DNA from 4 places in the Klebsiella sp. A52 genome. Region 4 is predicted to be linked to each of the others. Evidence: predicted binding sites of a transcription regulator. Region 4 holds the regulator's gene; each other region holds the start of a gene.
The links. The regulator PurR, encoded in region 4, represses purine synthesis genes. The targets are predictions, from matches to a motif close to CANGCAAACGTTTGCNTG.
Positions count from the first base shown of each region.

Region 1: a site for PurR is predicted at 2,265-2,282, ahead of KGA69_RS04650 (NCS2 family permease). Genes of this name have one in related genera too.
Region 2: a site for PurR is predicted at 1,532-1,549, ahead of tusA (sulfurtransferase TusA). Genes of this name have one in related genera too.
Region 3: a site for PurR is predicted at 2,427-2,444, ahead of glyA (serine hydroxymethyltransferase). Genes of this name have one in related genera too.

Region 1 is NZ_CP074437.1:999,845-1,004,057, forward strand. Features, by position in the region: gene KGA69_RS04645 (Na+/H+ antiporter) at 1-652, opposite strand, end outside; gene KGA69_RS04650 (NCS2 family permease) at 800-2,149, opposite strand; gene KGA69_RS04655 (glutathione S-transferase family protein) at 2,522-3,190, opposite strand; gene soxR (redox-sensitive transcriptional activator SoxR) at 3,465-3,923, opposite strand; gene soxS (superoxide response transcriptional regulator SoxS) at 4,008-4,213, shown strand, end outside.
Region 2 is NZ_CP074437.1:1,668,435-1,672,647, forward strand. Features, by position in the region: gene KGA69_RS07760 (MFS transporter) at 1-101, shown strand, start outside; gene KGA69_RS07765 (DcrB family lipoprotein) at 104-661, opposite strand; gene KGA69_RS07770 (7-cyano-7-deazaguanine/7-aminomethyl-7-deazaguanine transporter) at 735-1,400, opposite strand; gene tusA (sulfurtransferase TusA) at 1,608-1,853, shown strand; gene zntA (Zn(II)/Cd(II)/Pb(II) translocating P-type ATPase ZntA) at 2,660-4,213, opposite strand, start outside.
Region 3 is NZ_CP074437.1:2,657,350-2,661,562, forward strand. Features, by position in the region: gene glrR (two-component system response regulator GlrR) at 1-568, shown strand, start outside; gene glnB (nitrogen regulatory protein P-II) at 634-972, shown strand; gene hmpA (NO-inducible flavohemoprotein) at 1,046-2,236, opposite strand; gene glyA (serine hydroxymethyltransferase) at 2,561-3,814, shown strand; gene KGA69_RS12665 (DoxX family protein) at 3,871-4,213, opposite strand, start outside.
Region 4 is NZ_CP074437.1:4,134,988-4,139,200, reverse strand. Features, by position in the region: gene punC (purine nucleoside transporter PunC) at 1-718, opposite strand, end outside; gene punR (DNA-binding transcriptional activator PunR) at 831-1,742, shown strand; gene purR (HTH-type transcriptional repressor PurR) at 1,763-2,788, opposite strand; gene KGA69_RS19560 (cytochrome bd-I oxidase subunit CydH) at 3,084-3,173, shown strand; gene KGA69_RS19555 (MFS transporter) at 3,333-4,213, shown strand, end outside.

The DNA.
Region 1 (4,213 bases), 1.9 Mb from region 4:
GTTCATCGCCGCCCCAGCGGCTGAGGAAACGCATTGAGCGGCCATACAGCCAGCTGACCACGAAACCGGCCAGGATGCCGCCAATCGCCACCTTCAGAAACTCAACGGTGGCGCCGCCAATGGTGAACACCATCGTGCCCATCGCCACGGCAACGGCAAATTTTAACGACACCAGGCCAGAAGCGTCATTCATCAGCGCTTCACCCTGCAGGATGCCCATGATTTTCTTCGGTATCCGCCCTTCGCCGACAATACCGGACAGCGCCACGGCATCGGTCGGCGACAGCACCGCCGCAAGAGCAAATGCCGGAACCAGCGGGATCCCCGGCACAATCCAGTAAATCAGGAAGCCGATACCGACCACGGTGACCACCACCAGCGCCAGCGCCAGGCCGAAGATTTCCCGGCCGTGCTCGATAAACTCGCGGGTCGGCGTTTTCCAGCCATCGGCAAACAGCAGCGGCGGGATAAACAGAACGAGGAAGAGTTCAGGGTCGAACTCAACGTGCAAACCAAAGGTCGGCCAGGCCAACAGCGCGCCGATGGCGATTTGCATTAACGGTAGTGGGACCTGAAAGGGCAGTACACGTGTAACCACCCCTGAGAGAGAGACCACGAGGGTCATGATGAGTATGGTGAAGAATATTTCCATGTGTTCCCTGTTTGCTGCGTTTTCTTTTTTTACATCTGAGGCGTCATGTCTCGAAATGATACGCTACTCAGATTAACGCAAAAGGAAACAGGATGTGGCTTAAAAATTAAACGGGCGGCCAAAGCCGCCCGTCGTTAGCAGGAAAAGTTAAATCGCCCATCCGCCGGCGTAGAAGATGACCAGCGCCGCCGCGATGATCACGGTGCCCGCATTGAGCTTGCGCCATTCGCCGGATACCACGCGGCCAATCACCAGCGATGCAAAACCGATCATGATGCCGGTCACGATGTTGCAGGTCAGCACGATGAACACCGCGGTAATCAGCCCCGCCATCGCATCAACGAAGTCATTGAAGTCGATTTTCGCCACGTTGCTCAGCATCAGCAGGCCAACGTACATTAGCGCTGGCGCGGTCGCGTAGGCCGGTACCAGATAGGAGAGCGGAGAAAGGAACAGGATCAGCAGGAACAGCACGCCAACGGTGACTGCCGTCAGACCAGTTTTACCGCCCGCCGCCGTACCGGCTGCCGATTCGATATACACCGCCGCAGGGGCTGCGCCCACCACGCCGGAGAACACGCTGCTCAGGGAGTCGGTAGTCAGCGCTTTGCCGCCGTTGATGATCTGCCCGTCTTTATCCAGCAGGTTAGCCTGGCCGGCCACCGCGCGAATGGTACCGGTGGCGTCGAATACCGCAGTCATGACCAGCGCCAGCACGCTTGGCAGCACCACCGGGTTCAGCGCGCCGATGATATCAAGGCTGCCAATCAGCGAATTGCCTTTGTCGTCGCTCAGCGACGGCATGGCGAAAATCCCGGAGAAATGGACGTTCGGATCGAAAATCAGTCCGATAATGGAAATACCGATGATGGTCAGCAGAATGCCGCCAGGCACTTTCAGTTTTTCCAGACCGATAATGACCGCCAGGCCAATCAGCGACATCATCACCGGGAAGCTATCGAAATTGCCCAGCGCAACCGGCAGGCCGTCCAGCGGGTTTTTAATTACCAGACCGACGCCGTTGGCGGCGATCAGCAGCAGGAACAGGCCGATACCGATGCCGGTGCCGTGCGCCACGCCCTGCGGCAGGTTGCGCAGGATCCAGCTACGAATACCGGTAGCGGAGATAATGGTGAACAATACCCCCATCAGGAACACGGCGCCTAATGCCACCGGAATACTAATGTGCTGCCCCAGCACCAGGCTAAAAGCGGTAAACGCGGTCAGCGAAATCGCGCAGCCGATAGCCAGCGGCAGGTTAGCCCACAGGCCCATCACTAATGAACCGACGCCCGCTACCAGGCAGGTCGAGACGAACACCGCCGCAGGCGGAAAGCCAGCTTTACCTAACATTCCCGGCACCACGATGACGGAGTACACCATCGCCAGGAAGGTCGTTAATCCGGCAACAATTTCCTGACGTACGGAGCTGCCGCGAGCTGAAATTTTAAACCAGGCGTCTAAAGAACCACCGGTACGCGCTGAAGGCGTAGACATAGAAAACTTCCCCTGAAAATTTTGATCGTTCGCTTGCATGCGTGATGGACCGTCCACTGCCAGTTAAACGCCATCTCCTTGTGCTGTTTCCCGGCGCCAGGAGGGAGGCTGAGAAAAAGCAAACGTTTAACTCCGCGCATACAATGCGGTATATGGAATGTCTTTGCTCCCCCTGTCGGCAGGGGAAAAAACGAGCAAAGTAAAAAGGCAAACGATTATCCTGTCTTTAGCTGGCCCTTTTCAACTGAAGTTTGTCGTATTTTGCCAAATTTCGCCGCCAAAGCTCAGGAAATAGACAAACGATGCGCAAACGTTATCGTCAGTGCGCAATGCATTAACATTTTTATATGTTTTAATCCTCTTTCTGGCGTATTAACCGCCAGGCAGGGTAAATGGCCCGCCGCGCTCAATAGCGTTAATCCACCCCGGACGTGACTCCACCTGCTGCTGCCAACGCCGGGTGTGCGGCAGGTGTTGAATGCCGCCGCGCGCCAGTAAGGCCATCACCGGGAAGCTCATCTGAATATCCGCCATGCTCAGCGTGCCGCCGGCAAACCACGGCTGACGAGCCAGATGCTGTTCAATATATGCCGCATGTGTCGCCAACTGTCTATCCAGCCACGCTTTTTGTACCCCTTTGCCCAACGCCCCGCCCAGGGTGCGCATACCAAGCGGCACCGGCGGCTTGCCGAGGCTGGCGAAGATAAGCTTCATCAACAGCAAGGGCATTAACGATCCCTCGGCATAATGGAGCCAGAAGCGATATTGCAGTTTATCTTCCCTCCCCTGCGGCCTCAGCTGCTGGGCGCTATCGTAGGTTTCCTGCAGATATTCCAGAATCGCGCCGGACTCTGCCAGCACCACCCCCTGATCCTCAAGCACCGGCGATTTACCCAACGGGTGAATTTTTTTCAGTTCCGCTGGCGCCTGCATGTTTTTTTCACGCTGATAGCAGACGACCTGATAAGACAATTGCAGTTCTTCCAACGCCCACAGCACGCGCTGCGAGCGGGATTGGTTGAGGTGATGGACCGTCAACATGGCGCTCTCCTGTTGTTCGTTCAAATTAACTATAGAAACAGGCGACCAATGACGGAAAAATTTCGGCAACGCCAACAGGCAAAATCATCAGGCTGTGCCACAATTACATTGTCGACGCAATCCGGAACCTCCTTCAACACATTGCGCAATACCTGAGGGGAGTCGACGTCGGGGGAAACCCTCCCGTGAGCCAGCGGGATAATGCGAAAGACAAAGACCGGAAAACAACTAAAGCGCCCTGTTGTGGCGCTTTAGTTTTTTGCAGGTATCACGATTAATCCTCTTCCAACAGGCGTGCGCCGGTTCCCTCTTCACCCAACTTATCCCCAGGGTTGCGTAATGGACAATCGCGGCGCGATAAACAGCCGCAGCCGATGCAGCCGTCGAGCTGGTCACGTAGCGCGGTCAGGGTGTGGATACGCCGGTCCAACTCCTCCCGCCATTGCGACGACAGCTGTTTCCACTCTTTGGCGCTCAGATTATGCCCTTCCGGCAAGACGCCGAATGCCTCGCCGATGGTCGCCAGCGGAATACCAATACGTTGCGCAATCTTGATGATCGCCACTGCTCGCAGCACATCACGGCGATATCGCCGCTGATTGCCCGCGTTGCGCTGGCTGCGGATAAGCCCTTTGCTTTCATAAAAGTGTAGCGCCGAGACGGCGACGCCGGTTCGTTTCGCCACCTCCCCAGGGGAGAGCAGCATTTTGATGCGTGCTGGTTTATTTTCCATAAAGCTCTTTACCTCAAGTTAACTTGAGGAATTATACTCGCCGACAGACAAAACGACGAATCGAGAATTGAGAGAGGCCGCTTTATGTCCCATCAGGATATTATCCAAACGCTTATTGAATGGATTGATGAACATATCGATCAACCACTTAACATTGATGTAGTCGCTAAAAAATCGGGATACTCGAAATGGTATCTGCAGCGAATGTTCCGTACCGTTACCCACCAGACGCTGGGTGATTACATTCGCCAGCGCCGGCTACTGCTCGCCGCTGAAGCGCTGAGAACCAC
Region 2 (4,213 bases), 2.5 Mb from region 4:
TGGCGGCGGCAGGGCTGGTGATGGCCGCGCTACTGCTGGGCTGGCGGTTAAAAAAACGGCCCCCGGTCGTTGAACCGGAGGCCGCTGCATCAGGGCAATAAAATTAGTTAATGACCAGCGTGTTGACGATGCTTTCCGCTTCGGTTTGCGCCTGCTGCTGGTTGTCCGCTGGCAGTGTGACCTGCAGGGTCAGCAGTTTGTCATCGACCTTACCGAGCAGCACGGAAGACCATGCGGTCTGCCCCTTGGCGGAGATGATGCTGTCCAGTTGCTGTAAGGTGTGCCCTTTAATCTCAATAGATTTGTTAGACACAACCTGCAGCTGCGGGTCGCGGCTGCGCTGCTGATCTTCCAGACGTTTGGACAGCACCGCCAGATCTTCATTAGTGCTGTCGCCAACAATCACGATCACCGCTTTCTGGCCGGTGGCGTCGGAATAGACGTGCATATTGTTGGCCTGGGTACCGAGCTTACCGCTCTGATCTGCCATACCCGCAGGCAGGGTGAAGCTCAGTTTACCATCCAGCAGGCTAATCGCCTGGCCGCTGGTGTTGCTCTCTGCTGCTGCCCCGACGGTCGGCGCTTTTGAATCGCTGTTATCACAGGCCGCAAGCCCCATAACCAGCAGGCCAATACCGACATATTTAACCAAATTGCGCATTGACATCTTCCTTTCGATAAACGGCCATTAACGGCTCATCCGGTTATCTTATCACAACCGTTAGCGAGTACCTTTAACCTGGCTGCAATGCCGACAAATCAGATTTATCCGCCAGTCTTTTCAACAGCATATTCAACAGCACGCCGTACATCGGCAGGAAGAAGACGATGCTGATGAGCACTTTAAAGCAGTAGTCGACGGTGGCGATTTCCCCCCAGTGGGCGGCCATAAACGGATCCGGGCTGCGCCAGAAGGCGATGAAGAAGAAAGCCAGGGTATCGCTGACGTTGCCAAACAGGGTCGACGCGGTCGGCGCCAGCCACCAGCGGCGATTCTGACGCAGGCGGTTGAAGACGTGGACATCGAGAATTTGCCCCAGCGCATAGGCCATAAAGCTGGCGGCGGCGATACGGGCAACGAACAGATTAAAGGTGCCCAGCGCGGCAAAGCCCTGCCACTCGCCCATGTAAAACAGCGCCGAAATGCCATAGGAAATAATCAGCGCCGGGATCATCACCGCGAAGATGATGCGTCGCGCCAGCGGGGCGCCAAAAATGCGTACCGTCAGATCGGTGGCGAGAAAAATAAAGGGAAAACTGAACGCGCCCCAGGTGGTATGAAAACCAAAAATGGAGATCGGCAGCTGGACCAGATAGTTGCTGGAGGTGATCACCAGCAGATGAAATAGCGAAAGCCAGACGAGCGCTTTCTTACGCTGTACGGTAGTAAAGGGATTCATATTGTGACCTTTTTATGCCCGTCATGCTTCACATCAATGAAGGAATCGGGAGCGGAACGTTGGGGTGAGGGAACCCAATTAAAAACGGCTGCATGATACTGCGTTGCGAGCGTAATGCAATGGTTGTTTTTCGCGCAAACGTTAACCTGGCTTGCGTACTGGCGAAGTGGGGGTAAACTAGGGCCGTTTTGTTGAAGTGAGATAAAAATGAGCGAACTTTTCTCCAGTCCTGACCATACGCTGGACGCCCTGGGGCTCCGCTGCCCGGAGCCGGTGATGATGGTGCGTAAAACCGTACGCACCATGCCGGTGGGCGAGACCCTGCTGATTATTGCCGACGACCCGGCCACCACCCGCGATATCCCCGGTTTTTGCCTCTTTATGGAGCATGAACTGGTGGCGCAGGAAACCGAAGCCCTGCCGTACCGTTATCTGATCCGTAAAAGCCACTGAGCCCATCCCGGATGGCGGCGCCTTGCGCCTTATCCGGGCTACCCAACGGTCCGCAACCGTAGCTCTCTCAAGCGCAGCGCGAGCAGGGAATATCCCCGGATGGCGGCGCGTTGCGCCTTATCCGGGCTACCCGACGGTCTGGAACCGTAGCCCTCTCAAGCGCAGCGCGAGCAGTGAATACCCCCGGATGGCGGCGCGTTGCGCCTTATCCGGGCTACCCAAAGGCCTGGAACCGTAGCCCTGCTAAGCGTAGCGCGAGCAGGGCATATCCCCGGATAGCGGCGTGTTGCGCCTTATCCGGGCTACCCAAAGGCCTGGAATCGTAGCCCTGCTAAGCGCAGCGCGAGCAGGGAATATCCCCGGATAGCGGCGCGTTGCGCCTTATCCGGGCTACTCAATGGTCTGGAATCGTAGCCCTGCTAAGCGCAGCGTGAGCAGGGAATACCCCCGGATGGCGGCGCGTTGCGCCTTATCCGGGCTACCCAACGCTCCGGAACCGTAGCCCTGCTAAGCGTAGCGCGAGCAGGGAATATCCCCGGATGGCGGCGCGTTGCGCCTTATCCGGGCTACCCAAAGACCTGGAATCGTAGTCCTGCTAAGCGTAGCGCGAGCAGGGAATATCCCCGGATGGCGGCGCGTTGCGCCTTATCCGGGCTACCCAAAGGCTGGAACCGTAGCCCTGCTAAGCGCAGCGCGAGCAGGGAATCCCCCCGGATGGCGGCGCGTTGCGCCTTATCCGGGCTACCCTACGGTCCGCAACCGTAGCCCTGCCAGGTGCAGTGCGAGCAGGGAATATCGCTTCAACATTACTTTTTACGCAATAACCGCAGTGCGTTAGCCGTTACCAGCACCGTCGCGCCGGTATCCGCCAGCACCGCCAGCCACAACCCGGTCAGGCCGAGAAGGGTCGTGACGAGGAAAATCCCCTTCAACCCTAAAGCGATGGCGATATTCTGGCGAATATTGGCATGGGTGGCGCGAGCCAGCGAAATCATCTGCGCCAGGCCGGTGAGGCGGTTATGGGTTAGCGCCGCGTCGGCGGTCTCCAGCGCTACATCGGTGCCGCTGCCCATCGCAATACCGATGGTTGCCGCTTTCATCGCCGGGGCATCGTTGATACCGTCGCCGACCATAGCCAGCGGCGCATTGGCGTTAAGCGCCATCACCGCTTGCACTTTGTCTGCCGGCAGCAATCCGGCGCGGAACTCCAGACCCAGTTCATTGGCGATAGCCGCCGCAGCGCGCGGGTTATCCCCGGTAAGAATCACTCCTTGCACACCCAATTGATGCAGCTCATCCACCGCCTGACGCGCATCGTCGCGCAGGGTATCGCGCAGCGCCAGAATGCCGAGCAGCGTATCATCGCGCATCACCAGCACCACCGTCTGTCCGGCGCTCTCCAGTTGCTGGATCTGCGCCTCATGCTCAGCAGATGCAGCCTTACTGGCCGCGCAGATTAAGATGCGGCTGCCGTTGACCTCGGCCTCTATCCCGGAACCGGCCAGCGCCCGCTGGTTGTGCGCAACGGGAATAGTCAGCTTACGCTGCTGCGCTTCGCGGATGATAGCCTGCGCCAGCGGGTGGCTGGAGCCTTGTTCAACCGCTGCCGCCAGCGCCAGCAGGCCGTTTTCATCAACGTTGGCGGCGGCGATAACGCGGGTGACCTGCGGTTGGCCGATGGTCAGAGTACCGGTTTTATCGAACGCCACCTGGCGCACCTGGCCCAATTGTTCCAGCGCCGCGCCGCCTTTAATCAGCGCCCCGCGCCGCGCGGCGACCGCCAGACCGGAGGTAATCGCCGCCGGGGTAGAGATGACCAGCGCGCAAGGGCAGCCGATTAACAGCAGCGTTAAGCCTTTATAGATCCACGGCAGCCAGGCGCTGGCGAAGAACAGCGGCGGTACGATGGCAACCAGCAGGGCGACCACCATAATGGCCGGGGTGTAGATCCGGCTGAAGCGATCGATGAAGCGCTCAATCGGCGCCCGGCGCTCCTCGGCTTCTTCAATCAGTTTGAGGATCCGGTCAATGGCGCTATCGCCCGGTTCGGAGATAACGGTCAACTGTACCAGGCGATCGACGCTGGTGGCGCCGGCGGCTACGCGCTCGCCGGCTTTACGCTCCACCGGTACCGATTCGCCGGTCAGCGCGCTTTCGTCAAAACTGGCAAACGGCGATAGCAGCTCGCCATCGGCCGGCAGACGCCCGCCGGCGGCGACCTCAATCACATCGCCGGGGCGAAGGTCACGTTGGGCGACGGTCTCACGCTCGCCGTTGCGCAGGCGAACGGCGGTATCAGGTTTGAGCGCCATCAGGGCGCTCACGCCTTGGCGCGCGCGGCTGGCGGCCCAGCCTTCAAG
Region 3 (4,213 bases), 1.5 Mb from region 4:
GGTGCGCCCGCTGGGCAGCAACCGTGATATCGACATCGACGTGCGCATTGTTTCGGCGACCCACCGCGATCTGCCGAAGGCGATGGCGCGCGGCGAATTCCGTGAAGATCTGTTCTATCGGCTCAATGTGGTTAACCTGAAGATCCCGCCGCTTTCCGAGCGCGCGGAGGATATCCCGCTACTGGCCAATCATCTATTGCGCCAGTCCGCCGACCGTCACAAACCTTTCGTGCGCGCCTTCTCCACCGATGCGATGAAGCGGCTGATGGCCGCCAAATGGCCGGGCAACGTGCGCCAGCTGGTTAACGTGATTGAACAGTGCGTGGCGCTGACCTCATCGCCGGTGATCAGCGATGCGCTGGTGGAGCAGGCGCTGGAGGGTGAGAATACCGCGCTACCGACCTTCGTTGAGGCGCGTAATCAGTTTGAGCTCAACTACCTGCGTAAGCTTTTACAGATAACCAAAGGTAACGTGACGCATGCCGCGCGGATGGCCGGGCGCAACCGCACCGAATTTTACAAACTGCTGTCGCGCCACGAGCTCGACGCCAACGACTTTAAAGAGTAGCCCCGCGGCATAGCGCAAGCTATGATACGGTAAGCAACCGGTTACGCGACAAAGACAGGAAAACCATGAAAAAGATTGATGCGATTATTAAACCGTTCAAATTGGATGACGTGCGTGAAGCGCTGGCGGAAGTCGGGATCACCGGCATGACGGTGACGGAAGTCAAAGGGTTTGGTCGTCAGAAAGGGCATACCGAGCTGTACCGCGGCGCGGAATATATGGTGGACTTTCTGCCGAAGGTGAAAATCGAAATCGTGGTGACTGACGATATCGTCGATACCTGCGTCGATACCATCATTCGTACCGCCCAGACCGGTAAAATCGGCGACGGTAAAATCTTTGTCTTCGACGTGGCGCGGGTGATTCGTATCCGTACCGGTGAAGAAGACGACGCGGCGATTTAATCCTCGCCGCTCGCTGCAGTATTGCCGGGTGGCGCTGCGCTTACCCGGCCTACAAATCCCCGCGTCGTTGGGCTTACAGAACCTTATGCGGGCCGAAACATTCGTAATGAATGTTGTCTTTATTGACCCCTAATTCTACCAGCTGCTTCGCTGCAAATTGCATAAACGCTACCGGGCCGCAGAGATAGAATTGCATCTGCGGGTCGCGAATATTTTCCGCCAGCGGCGCTAAATCCATCAAACCTTCGCTATCAAAACGTCCTGCCTGACGGTCGGCTTCGCTCGGGCTGCGGTACCAGACGTGTGAGGTAAATTTCGGTAGCGTCGCGCCAAGCGCCTTCACTTCGTCCGCAAAAGCGTGAACGTCACCGTTTTCCGCCGCGTGGAACCAGTTCACCTGGCCCTGATGATGGCTTTTCGCCAGCGTATCCAGCATCGCCAGCATTGGCGTTTGGCCGACGCCGCCGGAGAGCAGGGTCACCGGCGTCTGCGCTGCCACGTTAAGGAAGAAGTCGCCTGCCGGTGCGGCTAAATAGACCACGTCGCCTTCGCTGGCGTGGTTATGCAGCCAGTTGGACACCTGGCCGCCATTCTCGCGCTTCACCGCGATGCGATAGCCCTTACCGTCCGCTTTGCGGGTCAGAGAGTATTGACGAATTTCCTGATATTCGAAGGCTTCCGGCTTCAGCCAGATAGCCAGATACTGTCCCGGCAGGTAATCGGCGACCGGCTGACCGTCGACAGGCTCCAGTTCAAAGCTGGTAATAAGCTGGCTGCGCGGGGTCTTCTTAACAATGCGAAACGCACGGGTACCTTCCCAACCGCCATTTTTACTGGCGTTATCCTGATAGATTTCCGCTTCGCGATTGATGAAGACGTTCGCCAGCACGCCATAGGCTTTGCCCCAGGCGTCGAGTACTTCCTGGCCCGGGCTAAACATTTCGTCGAGGGTCGCCAGCAGATGGCTGCCGACGATATTGTACTGCTCCGGTTTAATCTGGAAGCTGGTATGTTTCTGGGCGATTTTTTCGACCGCCGGCAGCAGGGCCGGCAGGTTGTCGATATTGCTGGCGTAGGCGGCAATAGCGTTGAACAGCGCTTCGCGCTGATCGCCGTTACGCTGGTTACTCATATTGAAGATCTCTTTGAGCTCCGGATTATGAGTAAACATGCGGTCATAAAAATGTGCGGTTAACTTTGGGCCGGTCTCTACAAGCAGGGGAATGGTAGCTTTGACCGTGGCGATGGTTTGAGCGTCGAGCATAGCAGCTTCCTTAAATATTATCCTATTGATGCATTTCAAATGCATCTTATATAAATAACCCTGCTATGTAAATGGTTCTTTATCACTTTGCCGCAAAGCCGTTACAACATGAAGAATTTGCATCACAAACCTGAAAAGAAATCCGTTGATAATGTTTGATGCGTTATTGCTCAAAGCCTTGTGTGCTGTGGAGCCAATCGTTTGCGTAAAATCCTTTGTCAAGACCTGTTATCACAGAATGATTCGGTTATACTGTGGGCCGTTGTCCATCAGGACCGCCTTTTTAGGCCAAAATTTTATCGTTAGCTGAGTCAGGAGATGCGGATGTTAAAGCGTGAAATGAACATTGCCGATTATGATGCCGAACTGTGGCAGGCTATGGAGCAGGAAAAAGTACGTCAGGAAGAGCACATCGAACTGATCGCCTCCGAGAACTACACCAGTCCGCGCGTGATGCAGGCTCAGGGTTCCCAGCTGACTAACAAATATGCTGAAGGTTATCCGGGCAAGCGCTACTACGGTGGCTGCGAGTACGTGGATATCGTTGAGCAACTGGCTATCGACCGCGCGAAAGAACTGTTCGGCGCCGACTACGCTAACGTGCAGCCGCACTCCGGCTCGCAGGCTAACTTTGCCGTCTACACCGCTCTGCTGCAGCCAGGCGATACCGTGCTGGGTATGAACCTGGCGCAAGGCGGCCACCTGACCCACGGTTCCCCGGTTAACTTCTCCGGTAAACTGTACAACATCATTCCTTACGGTATCGATGAGTCCGGTAAAATTGACTACGAAGACATGGCGAAGCAGGCTCAGGAGCACAAACCGAAGATGATCATCGGTGGCTTCTCCGCTTACTCCGGTATCGTTGACTGGGCGAAAATGCGTGAAATCGCTGACAGCATCGGCGCTTACCTGTTCGTCGATATGGCGCACGTAGCGGGCCTGATTGCTGCCGGCGTTTATCCGAACCCGGTTCCGCATGCCCACGTTGTTACTACTACCACCCACAAAACCCTGGCGGGTCCGCGCGGCGGCCTGATCCTGGCGAAAGGCGGTAGCGAAGAGCTGTACAAGAAACTGAACTCCGCCGTGTTCCCAAGCGCGCAGGGCGGCCCGCTGATGCACGTTATCGCCGCGAAAGCGGTGGCGCTGAAAGAAGCGATGGAGCCAGAGTTCAAAGTTTACCAGCAGCAGGTTGCTAAAAACGCCAAAGCGATGGTGGAAGTGTTCCTGAACCGCGGTTACAAAGTGGTTTCTGGCGGTACTGAAAACCACCTGTTCCTGCTGGATCTGGTTGATAAAAACCTGACCGGTAAAGAAGCTGACGCCGCCCTGGGCCGCGCCAACATCACCGTTAACAAAAACAGCGTGCCGAACGATCCGAAGAGCCCGTTCGTGACTTCCGGTATCCGTATCGGTTCTCCGGCTGTGACTCGCCGCGGCTTTAAAGAAGCGGAAGTGAAGGAGCTGGCTGGCTGGATGTGCGACGTTCTCGACAATATCAACGACGAAGCTGTTATTGAGCGCGTCAAAGGAAAAGTGCTGGATATCTGCGCACGTTTCCCGGTTTACGCATAATCTTGCCGCGTTAAGATAAAAAAGGCCGCGATTGCGGCCTTTTTTGTGTCTGATGATTAGCGGCGGTCCAGCGAAATTGAACCCGGTCCGGTTATTGCCAGCAGCAGGAAGGCCCCGGCAATACTGACGTTCTTATAGAAGTTAATCATATTCGGCAATACCGCATCGCCGGTCATATCCCAGTAATGGTGGCCGATAACCGCGGTACCCAGGGTGTAAAAAATAAAGATCACCGCCAGCGGGCGGGTAAAGAAACCTAAAATAATCAGAATAGCGGCGGGAACCTCCATGATGACCGCGATAATCGCCGCCAGCGTCGGCAGCGGCGCGCCGGAAGAAGCCATATATTGTACCGTTCCGCTAAATCCCATCAGTTTCGGATAGCCAAAAATAATGAAC
Region 4 (4,213 bases):
CCGTCGGACCATAGCCCATTTCATGGAGGATAAATGGCGAACCGGTGAGCCAGGCGAAGAAGCTGGCGGAACACGCCGCATAAATGAGCACGTTACCGCTATATTCACGTGAACGCAGCAGGGACATAAAGGTAATTTTCTGCTGGGTTTCGCCAGCAGGTTTGACGACCGCCTTCAGACGAAAAGCCGGCAGCATCAACAGTATGGTGATAGCGAACAGGGTGGCGAAGATAGCCTGCCATTCCAGATGGACTAACAGCCAGCTGCCGAGTAACGGCGCCAGCGCCGGAGAGAGCCCGACCAGTGGCATGATCGTCGCGAAAATGCGGTTGGTGCGCTGGGCCGGATAGTAGTCGGTCACCATCGCCTGCCAGGTCACCGCGGCGGCGCATACGCCAATCGCCTGGACAAAACGCAGTACCAGCATCAGCGTCGCATCGCGTACCCACAGCATCCCAAGGCAGCCAAGAGCGAAGATAGCCAGCCCGGCGAGCAGAATCGGTTTCCGACCATAGCGGTCCGACAGCGGCCCCCAGAACAGCTGGCCGATCGCGAAGCCCGCGAGGAATAAGCTCAAGCTGGCGCTAACCGATGCGGCAGAGGTGTTGAGGTCTTGCTGAATGGCGGCAAAGGCCGGTAGATACATGTCGGTGGCCAGAAAGCCAAGCACGCTCAGGCCGCCCAGCCACACTAAAAATCCTTTCCCAGGTTGTTGCATAACGTTCTCTTTCTACTGATGCAGGTACGATGCCGCAGAGTGTAGGGAGTGTAATCCGCCTTGTGAAACGCTATTATTTGTCACATGCATTCAAAAATTTTGCAGGCAGAATATGTGGTCTGAATATTCCTTAGAAGTGGTTGATGCTGTGGCGCGTAACGGGAGTTTCAGCGCCGCGGCGCAGGAGTTGCACCGCGTACCTTCGGCGGTGAGCTATACGGTGCGACAACTGGAGGAGTGGCTTGCGGTTCCGCTTTTTGAACGTCGCCATCGTGATGTTGAATTGACCCCCGCCGGGCACTGGTTTTTGCAGGAAGGACGTTCTGTTATCAAAAAAATGCAGATCACCCGCCAGCAGTGCCAGCAGATTGCTAACGGCTGGCGTGGCCAGCTGTCGATTGCGGTGGACGATATCGTTAAACCGGCGCGGATGCGCCAGATGATTGTTGATTTTTATCGCCATTTTAGCGATGTCGAACTGATCGTTTTTCAGGAAGTTTTCAACGGCGTCTGGGATGCGTTAGCCGATGGGCGGGTAGAATTAGCTATTGGCGCGACGCGTTCGATTCCGGTGGGCGGGCGTTACGCTTTCCGCGATATGGGGATGCTGAACTGGCATTGTGTCGTCGCCAGCAGCCATCCGCTGGCGCAGATGGAAGGGCCGCTCAGCGATGACGTGTTGCGCAACTGGCCGTCACTGGTGCGCGAAGATACCTCACGCTCGCTGCCGAAGCGCACAACCTGGCTGCTGGATAACCAGAAGCGGGTGGTGGTGCCGGATTGGGAATCTTCAGCCACCTGTCTTTCAGCAGGATTGTGCGTCGGGATGGTGCCAGGCCACTTTGCCCGCCCGCATATTGATAGCGGGGAGTGGACGGCCTTAACGCTGGAAAACCCATTCCCGGATGCCGCCTGCTGCCTGACCTGGCAACAAAGCGATGCCTCACCCGCTTTGAGCTGGCTACTTGACTATCTTGGCGACAGCGAAACGTTGAATCGGGAGTGGTTGCGGGCGCCGGAATAACCGGCGCCGGGGGGAGGGCGTTAGCGGCGATAATCGACGAACGGGCCGTCGGCAACCGAGCGGCGCTCGATAAGACGCGGATGTACCTCAATGGACTGCGACTCTTCACGTTTATTAACAATGCGATCGAGCAGCATATTGAATGCCGCTTCCCCGAGCGAGTCCTTTGGCTGATGTATAGTGGTCAGCGCCGGGCTGAAGTAGCGGGCGTTACGCACGTTATCATAGCCGATCAGCGAAATGTCCTGCGGTACGCGCAGGCCCATTTCGTCGGCGGCGCAGATAGCGCCCATCGCCATGATGTCGCCGCCGCAGAACACGGCGGTTGGGCGGTGCTGCTGATTGAGGATCTGCTGCATGGCGCGGTAGCCGGATTCCGGTTCAAAGTCGCCCTGAACAATCCAGTTTTCCGGCACATTGATATGCGCTTCTTTCATTGCCTGCATGAAGCCTGCCAGGCGTCCGGCACCGGTGTTACGCTCAAGCGGGCCCGGAATAACGCCAATTTCACGATGGCCGCGTTCAATCAGGTAACGGCCGGCGATATAGCCGCCTTCAAAGGCATTATCGATAACCGAGTCGGTAAAGTCCGCTTTGGCTTCACCCCAGTCCATCACCACCATCGGGATATGACGATACTCTTCGAGCATACTGAGTACGGACTCCGGGTACTCGGAACACATCACCAGCAGGCCGTCAACGCGCTTTTGCGCCATCATAGACAAGTAGGCGCGCTGTTTTTCCGGATCGTTCCAGGCGTTGCCCAGAATCAGGGTATAGCCTTTCTGGAAGCAGCTTTTTTCTACGGATTCGATAATTTCAGCGAAATAGGCCGCTTCGCTGCTGGTGGCCAGCAGACCGATCGATTTAGTGTGATTGACTTTCAGGCTGCGAGCCACGGCGCTTGGCGAATAGTGGAGTTCTTTAATTGCCGCCCACACCGCATTGCGCGTCTCTTCCGCCACGAAACGGGTTTTGTTAATCACATGTGATACAGTTGTAGTGGAAACGTTTGCGCGTTTCGCTACATCTTTAATAGTTGCCATTACTTCTCACTCCAGACCTTGACCTGATCGTCTGATTATCGATACGTAAACGTTTGCCTATACACACCCTGTATACAATGATCAACATTGCAACACCTGGGAAAACGACACAGAACGACAGGAAGGGGTCAATGGCCGATACGCTTTCAAATTAGCGTGGGATTTTGTCCTATCTCGCGGCAAAGGGGAAGAGCAAAAATGTGCATCACTCTAAATCCGGGAAGATTTTTGCATATTTTTGTGCAAAAATGAGCAAGCTCACTTTCTATGTGGGGATAATCAGGGGAGAAAATTGATGGACACAAATTTAAAGTTTTCGCTGACAACGACGGTTATTGTTCTGGGTCTGATCGTCGCCGCCGCGTTGACCGCGGTACTGCACTGATTCCAGCAGGGAGGGGGCTTCCCCTCCTATCCCGCCATTATTAGCAGATCTGCAAAAATCTTTTGTCATTTCGTTTACTTCTGTTTTTCTGTGATTGATGTCATGCTTTTGGCTTCTGATGTAATGCCGTGTCCTGAATCGGCCTGATGGAGTCTCTGAATGAAAATCAACTTTCCCTTACTCGCGTTGGCGATCGGTGCCTTTGGTATCGGTACCACTGAGTTTTCCCCGATGGGATTACTGCCGGTTATCGCCAAAGGCGTAGATGTTTCTATTCCGGCCGCGGGGATGCTGATTAGCGCCTATGCCATTGGCGTGATGGTCGGCGCGCCGTTAATGACGTTACTGCTGTCGCATCGCGCTCGCCGCAATGCATTGATCTTCCTGATGGGGATCTTCACCCTCGGCAACGTGCTCTCTTCTATTGCGCCGGATTACACGACGCTACTGCTGTCGCGCATTATCACCAGCCTCAATCATGGCGCGTTCTTTGGCCTTGGCTCGGTCGTTGCCGCAAGCGTGGTGCCAAAACACAAACAGGCCAGCGCGGTTGCGACCATGTTTATGGGGCTGACCATTGCCAATATCGGCGGCGTACCGGCTGCCACCTGGCTTGGTGAAACCATCGGCTGGCGAATGTCGTTCCTGGCCACGGCGGGTCTGGGGTTAATTGCGATGGTAAGCCTGTGGTTCTCCCTGCCGAAAGGTAGCGCCGGCGAGCGTCCGAACGTGAAGCGCGAGCTGTCGGTATTAATGCGGCCTCAGGTACTCTCTGCGCTGTTGACCACCGTGCTGGGCGCCGGGGCAATGTTCACGCTGTATACCTACATTTCTCCGGTACTGCATACCATCACCAACGCTTCACCGCTGTTTGTTACCGCCATGCTGGTATTAATCGGCGTCGGTTTCTCGCTTGGCAACTATCTGGGCGGTAAGTTTGCCGACCGTTCAGTCTCCGGCACTTTGAAAGGATTCCTGCTGTTGTTGATTGCCATCATGTTGGCTATTCCGCTGCTGGCGCAATCGCAACTGGGTGCTGC